One region of the Massilia forsythiae genome, then DNA from elsewhere that is predicted to be linked to it. Evidence: riboswitches for the same ligand, from Rfam matches in the RefSeq annotation. Region 1 holds a riboswitch; the other holds the start of a gene.
The links. A riboswitch is a leader RNA that binds a small molecule or an ion and turns the genes downstream of it on or off. The one in region 1 is predicted to bind thiamine pyrophosphate.
Positions count from the first base shown of each region.

Region 2: it holds a riboswitch for thiamine pyrophosphate, as region 1 does, so the genes downstream of both, HH212_RS16280 (TonB-dependent siderophore receptor) here and thiC (phosphomethylpyrimidine synthase ThiC) in region 1, are expected to answer to the same signal.

Region 1 is NZ_CP051685.1:1,384,913-1,389,284, forward strand. It holds gene pepA (flocculation-associated PEP-CTERM protein PepA) at 1-593, opposite strand, end outside; gene HH212_RS05935 (alpha/beta hydrolase family protein) at 793-1,485, opposite strand; gene HH212_RS05940 (MOSC domain-containing protein) at 1,485-2,357, opposite strand; TPP riboswitch at 2,459-2,559, shown strand; gene thiC (phosphomethylpyrimidine synthase ThiC) at 2,643-4,372, shown strand, end outside.
Region 2 is NZ_CP051685.1:3,795,054-3,799,425, reverse strand. It holds gene HH212_RS16290 (glutathione S-transferase) at 1-723, opposite strand, end outside; gene HH212_RS16285 (DUF535 family protein) at 998-1,954, shown strand; TPP riboswitch at 2,010-2,108, shown strand; gene HH212_RS16280 (TonB-dependent siderophore receptor) at 2,181-4,358, shown strand.

The sequences.
Region 1 (4,372 bases):
TCGGTCAGTTCGAAGGTGGTGGTGGAACCCACGCTGCCGCAGTTGATGCCGTTGCTGCCGCAGGTGCTCAGGTTCGGATCCAGGGTGCCCAGGCCCGAGATCGGGTCGCCGCTGGCCAGCAGGACATCGGTCTCGTTGCCGGTGAAGGTGAATGCGCTCGAGCCGTTCGACGGCGTGGCGCCAACCGCGGTGACGGCGCCGAGGTCCAGGTACAGCGACAGGTTGCCGGTACCCGGCACGAAAGTGAAGGTGGTGGCGCCGTTCACGGTGTTGACGGTGCCCGACGCGGTGTACACGGCATACAGGCCGTAGTCGGTGCCCAGGCCGGTAGTGCGGGCAGCCAAGCCGATGTTGCCGCCATTGGTGACGAACTGGCCGGCATCCCAGTACAGCGACACGTTGAAGGTGCCGTCGCCGTTGAAGGTAGCGACTTCGCTGTAGTTACCGGTGATCTTATCGGCGGTAAAGGCGGCCTTGGTACCAACCGGCTGGACGGTGAACTGGTTGAATTCGGCCGCGCCGGCGCTGGCGCCAGCGAACAGGAAGGCGGCGGTGGCGGTGCAGGCCAGGACGGTTTTCGAAACTGCGTTCATCTTGATATCCATTAAGTAGTGTGACAAAGCCAGATACACGGATATAAGCAACTACTGTGCCAGAACAAAGATATATTTAAAATTCAAAGGCTTATCCAACACGCATGAAAAATGCCGAGCTCGACTGTAAAAAATTCCAACACTAACCAGCTTCTTGGAATAATTTTTCCAAACTTGGTCGATGGCTGAAATTAACTGACTAGCGTCTTCGACCAATATCGAATGTCGACTCTTCGAGCACAGCATGGACCGCCGGCGCCAGCAGCGCCGGCGTCAGCATATGGATCCCGCGCGGCACCAGTTGCAGGCGTACGTCGGCGCCGAGTTCGGCCAGGCGCGCCGCGGCCAGTTCGCTGTGTGCCACCGGCATCACGCCATCCATGCGGCCGTGCACCAGGCTGACCACGGTGCGCCGTTCCCAGCACACCGGAAGCGGCGCGAAGCGCCCGGCGATGGCGACCACATGGTGCGCCAGCCAGTGTTGCGCGCAGGCTGCCAGCGCCATGATCGCGCCTTGCGAAAAGCCGACCAGCACGGTGTCCGCCGGACCTGCCCCGTGGGCGCGCTGGAGCGCTTCGACGGTGGCGACAAAGGCGTCCAGCGCAGCGGCGATGCGCCCCGGCCGCACGGCCTCGTCGATGTCGTCCACCGAAAACCACTGGAAACCGTGCGGGCCGAGGTCGTAGGGCAGCGCGGCCGGCGGCGCGGCGATGCGCGCCCGCGGCAGGGCCGTCTCGACCAGCGCGGCGAGCGGCGCCATGTCGGCTGGCGTACCGCCGACGCCGTGCAGCAGGATCACCAGTGGCGATACCTGCGCCGGCGTGTCGTCGGCCGCCGGATCGCCGGCCGCCGGATTGCCGGGCCCCGGATCGCCGGGCGCGGCATGCCGCATCAGAACGCGATTTCGCCGTCGAGCGCCTGGCCCACGCGCAATTCGCCGCCGGCGCCTTCGGTCACGATGCAATTCATGCCCATGCACACCGCCCCTTCCAGGCGCGCATTGGCGCGGAACGATTGCATGATGACCAGCGGATCGGGGCCGGGGATGCCGGTGGCCTGGTCGATCGACGGGATCGGGCAGCGCGCGCACGGCTTCACCGGCTTGAACTCGACCACCTCGCCTGCCGGCGCAATGGTGCGCAGCGCGCCCACGTAATCCTCTTCGAAGGCTTCCAGGCCGTCGATCACGATGTTGGGCCGGAAGCGGTCCATCGGCAGCGCAGCGCGGCCGGCGGCGCGCATGCGCAGGTTGACGTCGTCCAGCGACGGCTGGCCGATCAGCAGCAGCGGATAACCGTCGGCGAAGCGCGTCTGCGACGGCACCCCATTCGTCCACTTGACGCTGGTCGGGCGCACCACGTCGCGCCGGAAGCGCGCCAGGCGGCACGGGGTGATGCCTTCCAGGCCGAGCGCACGGGTGAACCAGGCGCCGGCGGCGGCGCCACAATCGGCGGCCTCGACCTCGTCGTCCCAGACGCGCACGCGGCTGGACGGGGCGTCGTCGCGCCAGGCCAGCGGCAGCACCAGGTCGTCCATGCCGGGCGCGCTCACGCGCAGCGTGTCGCCGTCGGGGCGCGGACGGATCAATGCCATGCGCGGATGTTCGCGCTGGGTCAGGAACTGGCCGGTTTCCGTCACCACCATCCACTCGCGGTCGTGCACGCCCTGCGCGGCCAGGCCGGATTCGTGCAGCACGGCGGCATCGACCGAGATGCCGGCGCAGGATTTGATCGGGTACAGCAGCAGCTGGGAGACGGTGGGCATGGTAGAGCGGAGGCGATTGCGGGAGCGGCGATAGTATCGCATCCAATTGCCAACCTCACCAATCGCGCGTACACTCGCGCCGTCGCCCCATCGCGGGGCGGCAACAACGCTAGGGGTCCTGCGCCGTCACGGGCGCGGGTGAGAAATACCCTCCGAACCTGATCTGGATAATGCCAGCGAAGGGAAGCTACAGAGCAGCGCGTGCGCGTCCACCGGCGCCGCAACATGCCTCGCTCCGCACTCCTCCCGCTGGATCGCCGATCTTCACAGTGACAGGGAGTGCACTTGAACGCCGATCCGAAATTCCTTTCCACCCACGCCACGGTCGATGCCGCGGCCGTCGCACCGCTGCCGAATTCGCGCAAGGTCTACGTTGCCGGCAGCCGGCCCGACCTGCGCGTGCCGATGCGCGAGATCCACCAGTCCGATACGCCCGCCTCGTTCGGCTTCGAACCGAATCCGCCGGTGTGGGTCTACGACACCTCCGGCCCGTACACCGATCCGCAAGCCAGCATCGACATCCGTTCCGGCCTGGCCTGCCCGCGCGCCGGATGGATCCGCGAGCGCGGCGACACCGAAGCGCTGGCCGGCCCGACGTCGGCCTACGGCCTCGAACGGCTGAACGATCCGAAGCTGGCCGAATTGCGCTTCCAGCTGCACCGCAAGCCGCGCCGCGCCCTGCCCGGCCGTAACGTCACGCAGATGCACTACGCGCGCCAGGGCATCGTCACGCCCGAGATGGAATTCGTGGCGATCCGCGAAAACCTGCGCCGCCAGGAATACCTGCGCACGCTGGCCGATGCCGGTCCCACCGGCCAGCGCATGGCGGCGCTGCTGGGCCGCCAGCATCCGGGCCAGTCGTTCGGCGCCAGCATTCCGGCCGAGATCACGCCGGAATTCGTGCGCGACGAAATCGCGCGCGGGCGCGCCATCCTGCCGGCCAACATCAACCACCCGGAATCGGAACCGATGATCATCGGCCGCAACTTCCTCGTCAAGATCAACGCCAACATCGGCAACTCGGCGGTCACCTCGTCGATCGGCGAGGAAGTCGAAAAGATGACCTGGGCGATCCGCTGGGGCGGCGATACCGTGATGGACCTGTCGACCGGCAAGCACATCCACGAAACGCGCGAATGGATCATCCGTAACAGTCCGGTTCCGATCGGCACCGTGCCGCTGTACCAGGCGCTGGAAAAGGTCCATGGCAAGGCCGAGGAACTCACCTGGGAAATCTATCGCGACACCCTGATCGAACAGGCCGAGCAAGGCGTCGACTACTTCACCATCCACGCCGGCGTGCGCCTGCCCTTCGTGCCGATGACGGCGAACCGCCTGACCGGCATCGTCTCGCGCGGCGGCTCGATCATGGCCAAGTGGTGCCTGGCACATCACAAGGAATCCTTCCTGTACACGCGTTTCGACGAGATCTGCGAAATCATGAAGGCCTACGACGTCGCCTTCAGCCTGGGCGACGGCCTGCGCCCCGGCTCGATCTACGACGCCAACGACGAAGCGCAGCTGGCCGAGCTGAAGACGCTGGGCGAACTCACGCAAATCGCCTGGCGCCACGACGTGCAGACCATGATCGAAGGGCCGGGCCACGTACCGCTGCACATGGTCAAGGAAAACATGGACCTGCAGCTGGAGCAGTGCCACGAAGCGCCCTTCTACACGCTGGGACCGCTGACCACCGACATCGCGCCCGGCTACGACCACATCACCTCCGGCATCGGCGCCGCCAACATCGGCTGGTACGGCACAGCCATGCTGTGCTACGTGACGCCCAAGGAACACCTCGGCCTGCCCGACAAGAACGACGTCAAGGACGGCATCATCACGTACAAGATAGCGGCGCACGCGGCCGACCTGGCCAAGGGCCATCCGGGCGCGCAGATCCGCGACAACGCGCTGTCGAAGGCGCGCTTCGAGTTCCGTTGGGCCGACCAGTTCAACCTGGGACTGGACCCGGACAAGGCGCGCGCCTTCCACGACGAGACGCTGCCCAAGGAGTC
Region 2 (4,372 bases), 2.4 Mb from region 1:
GACGGCGTGGCCGGCCTGCTCGTCCAGCTCCGGGTAGCGGCGGAAGATGCCTTCCTCGTTGAAGGGCAGGCGCCGTGTCGAGGCCAGGTAGGCCGCGATGCGCGGGCGCGCGGCGACGCGGTCGCGCAGCGCCGTCACCAGCGGATAAGCGCCGTCGATGCGTGCCAGCGCATTGGGGAAGGCGTAGCGCAAGCCTTCGACCAGCTGGAACAGCGACAGGTCGGCGTAGCTCACCCGGTCGCCGGTGAGGTAGTCCTTCGGTGCCGGGCGTCCGAGCAAGCCTTCGAACCAGTCGAAGAACTTGGGAATGCGCGTCTCGATGAAATCCGCCGCGCGCCGCTTGGCTTCCGGCCGCTGGTCTTCGTAGTACAACCCGCTGGCGATCGGGTGGTGGGTATCGTGCGCTTCCGCCACCAGGTCGGCGATGGTGAGCTGGATCTGGTGCACCCACAGTTGCCCCTGCTCGTCGGCCGGCGCCAGCCCGTGCCGGCGGCCCAGGTACAGCAGGATGTTGGCGGTCTGCCCGACCAGCAGGTCGCCGGCCTTCAGGAACGGCGGCGCGAACGACGGATGATCGGCGCCGTCCATCAGCGCCGTCATGCGCGCCATGCCGCCAGGCGTGCGCGCCACGTCCACGTAGTGCGCCCCGGCTTCTTCCAGCGCCAGGCGCACGAATTCGCCGCGGCCCTGGATCGTGGGCCAGTAAAAAAGTTCGTACTCCATGCCTTGCTCCTCGTCTCGTTCGGTCTGACGCAATTATTCATCAGGAAGCCGGATGTTCGGCGCGGCAATCGTGCTAGTCTTGCATCTGGCAACGAGTCCTGACAAAGCGTCAACAACAAGAGACATGCTCACAACAAAACCCGCGTTTCGAGGGCCGTGTCGATGGCGAAAGTCTTGATCGAGCGGATGCATTGTTCCCGTTGAGGAAACTCACCGTACCGTGCGGAACGGTGGCACAAGATCACGCTGTCGATAACGAACCTTCGGAGCATCCATGATTTTCGCCCATCTCGCCAGGCACGCCGTGGCCATGCGCCGCCAGGTCGGCCTTGCGTCCTGGCTGCTGTGCATGGCGCGCAGCCTGCGGGTCCTGGCCCATTACCGCGACCACCAGGCGCTGTGCCGGCTCGGCGTCCACCGCGAGCACGTGGTACCGGCATGCGGCGGCGACCCGTTCCACCATCTCAGCCACCGCGACTACCTGATCAAGGGCCTGTCGCCGCGCCTGCGCGTGCAGGCGGCGCTGGGCCATTACCGCTTCGAGGAAAGCACCTTCGACGGCGCCTACCGGCGGGCCGTGTACGGCGCGTGCCGGCTGCCGCTGTGGCGCCACGACGCCGATGGCAGCAGCTTCCTGATCCAGCTGGAAATGGCGTCGCGCGGCAACGCCGAGGGCGACCTCACCATCGCCCTGGTCGCCGACGGCAAGTGCCTGCACCGCCTGTCCTTCAGCTGGCTGGAAGGCCGCATGCTGGGACTGGAGACGCCGGTGGTGCCCTTCATCGCCCGCAACCAGGGCCGCTGGACCGATTCCGGCGCCGCCTTCGACGCCTTCGAACGGGTATTTCCCAACAACTCGCCCAGCTTCTTCTGCTTCGCCGCGATGCAGGGCATGGCTCAGGCGCTGGACATGGAACAGGTGGTGGCGATCCGCAGCAGCGCCCACATCGCCTACGATCCCGATCCGCAAAAACATTTTGCCAATGCCTACGACGGCTTCTGGAAGATCCTCGGCGGCATCGAGATGAAAGGCGGCGAAGGGTGGCTGATCGGCCTGCCCTTCTATGTCAAGCCCTTGTCCGAGATGCCGTCCAAGCACCGCAAGCGCGCCGCCCAACGGCGCGAGCACTGGCGCGCGATCGGCGAGTCGGCGCGCACGGTGCTGCAGCGCCACCTGCTGCATGCGCGCGTACGGGCCGGGCAAGCCGCGCCGGCCTTGGAACCGGCCTGAGAACCGGCGCTCGTTGACGAAACTGCCACGCCGGCGCGTGCACGTGCTACACTCGCGCTTTCGCTAGGGGTCCTGGAAGCTTGCTTCCGGGTGAGAGATACCCTTCGTACCTGATCTGGATAATGCCAGCGAAGGAAAGCGCAACGCAGTTCCCGCCTTGTTTGCCCTTCCCCGTTGGCTCAGCCGCGCCCGACCGCCCCCGTCGGCGCCGATAACGAGCAAACACATGACACCACACCTGAAGTATTCGATCCTGGCCTGCGCGCTGATGCAGGCGTTTTCCGCACAAGCGCAAACGGCGCAATCCGCTGCGGACGGCCAGCCCGTCAACGAAGTCGTCGTCACCGGCAACCGCGCCGCCACCGAGCGCGCCGCCGTCGGCGGCTTTTCCGAGACGGCGCTGGTCGACACGCCGGCCTCGATCAGCGTGTTCGACCGCACCCGCCTGCAAGACCTGTCGATCCGCTCGACCACCGAAGCGCTGCGCTACGACGCCTCGGTGAGCGACGCCTACAACGCGGTCGGCTATGCCGAGCAATTCTCGATCCGCGGCTTTGCGCTCGACAACAACTACAGCTACCGCAAGGATGGCTTCGCGATTCCCGGCGACACCCAGATCCCGCTGGAAAACAAGGAACGCATCGAAGTGCTGAAGGGCCTGGCCGGCCTCACCGCCGGCATCGCCACCCCGGGCGGCATCGTCAACTACGTCACCAAGCGCCCGACCGCGGCGCCGCTGCGCTCGGCCACGGTCGAGGTCAGCGAGCGCGGCACCCTGTACGGCACGGTCGACCTGGGCGGGCGCTTCGACGACCGCCGCTTCGGCTACCGCATCAACGCCGCCGCCGCCGACCTGCACTCGTACGTGCGCGGCGCCAACGGCGAGCGCCAGTTCGTCTCCGGCGCGTTCGACTGGCAACTCACCCCGGACGCCCTGCTGCAGCTCGACCTCGACTACCAGCACAAGGCGCAGGTCACCGCGCCCGGCTTCCAGCTGATCCGCAACCAGGCGCTGCCGACCGGCGTGTCCGCCAAGATGCTGCTCAACGACCAGCCCTGGACGCGCCCGGTGGACACGCGCGACACCAACCTCGGCCTGCGCTTCGAATACCGCCTGGCGCCGGAGTGGAACGCGACCGTGGCCGCCAACAAGCACTGGTTCAAGCGCGACGACTTCACCGCCTTCCCCTACGGCTGCAGCAACGAGGGCGACGGTTACTACCCGGGCTACTGCGGCAACGGCGACTACGACGTCTACGATTACCAGAGCACCGGCGAGCGCAAGTCGCCGTGGGGCGCGCAAGCCATGTTGCAGGGCAAGTTCGGCACCGGCGCGCTGCGCCACGCGCTGACGCTCGGCGTCTCCTACGCCGAACGCCACGACAGCTTCGGCGAGTACGTATACGACCTGGTCGGCTACAGCAATATCTGGCATCCCTTGACCACGCCACCGGCCAAGCCCGACCGCGTCACCGGTCCGGTGTTCGAGCGCCGCAGCGACCAGGAAAGCGCCCTGTTCGCGCAGGACATCGTCACCCTGTCGCAGCGCCTGACGCTGCACGGCGGCCTGCGCTACGTGCAGATCAAGCGCAGCGAGTACGACGACGACATCGCGGCCTACGTCAAGGCCGACGACAGCTTCGCGCTGCCGAGCCTGGCGCTCGTGATTGCGCTGGACCGCGACTGGAATGTGTACGGTTCTTTCAGCCACGGCCTGCAGCATGGCGGCATCGCGCCGATGGGCACCAGCAACGAGGCGCAGGTATTGGCGCCGGGACGCTCGCGCCAGGTCGAGCTCGGCGCCAAGGGCGTGCTGGCCGGCGTCAATTTGTCGGCGGCGCTGTTCCAGATCCGCCAGGGCCTCGAATACGAAGACCCGAACCAGGACGTCGGCGTGCTGGTGAACGGCGTGCTCGAGCAGCGCCACCCGTTCGTGCGCAACGGCCGCCAGACCCACCGCGGCCTGGAATTCTCGGCCGACGGCCGCTTCGGCGAGGCGCTGCGCTACGGCGCCTCGCTGATGGCGCTGAACACGCGCCAGCAGGGCACTGGCCAGGAAAGCATCGACGGCAAGCGCGTCACCGACGTGCCCGCCTTCAAGTCGAGCGCCTGGGCGGAATACGCGGTGCCCGCCGTGCCCGGCCTGAAGGTGGACGGCGTGTGGCAGTACGCGGGCAAGAAGGCGTTCGATGTCGAGAACCGCGTGTTCGTCCCCGACTACCACGTGTTCGGCGCCGGCGCCGCCTACGCCATGAAACTGGGCGCGACGGGCGTGACCGTGCGCGCGCGCGTGGACAACCTGTTCGACAAGTTCTACTGGCGCGACGTCACGCCGGCGCTGGGCGGCTACCTGCTGCCGGGCGCGCCGCGCACGTTCCGGTTGTCGGCGCAGTTCGACCTGTAGGCGGCTGTGCTTCA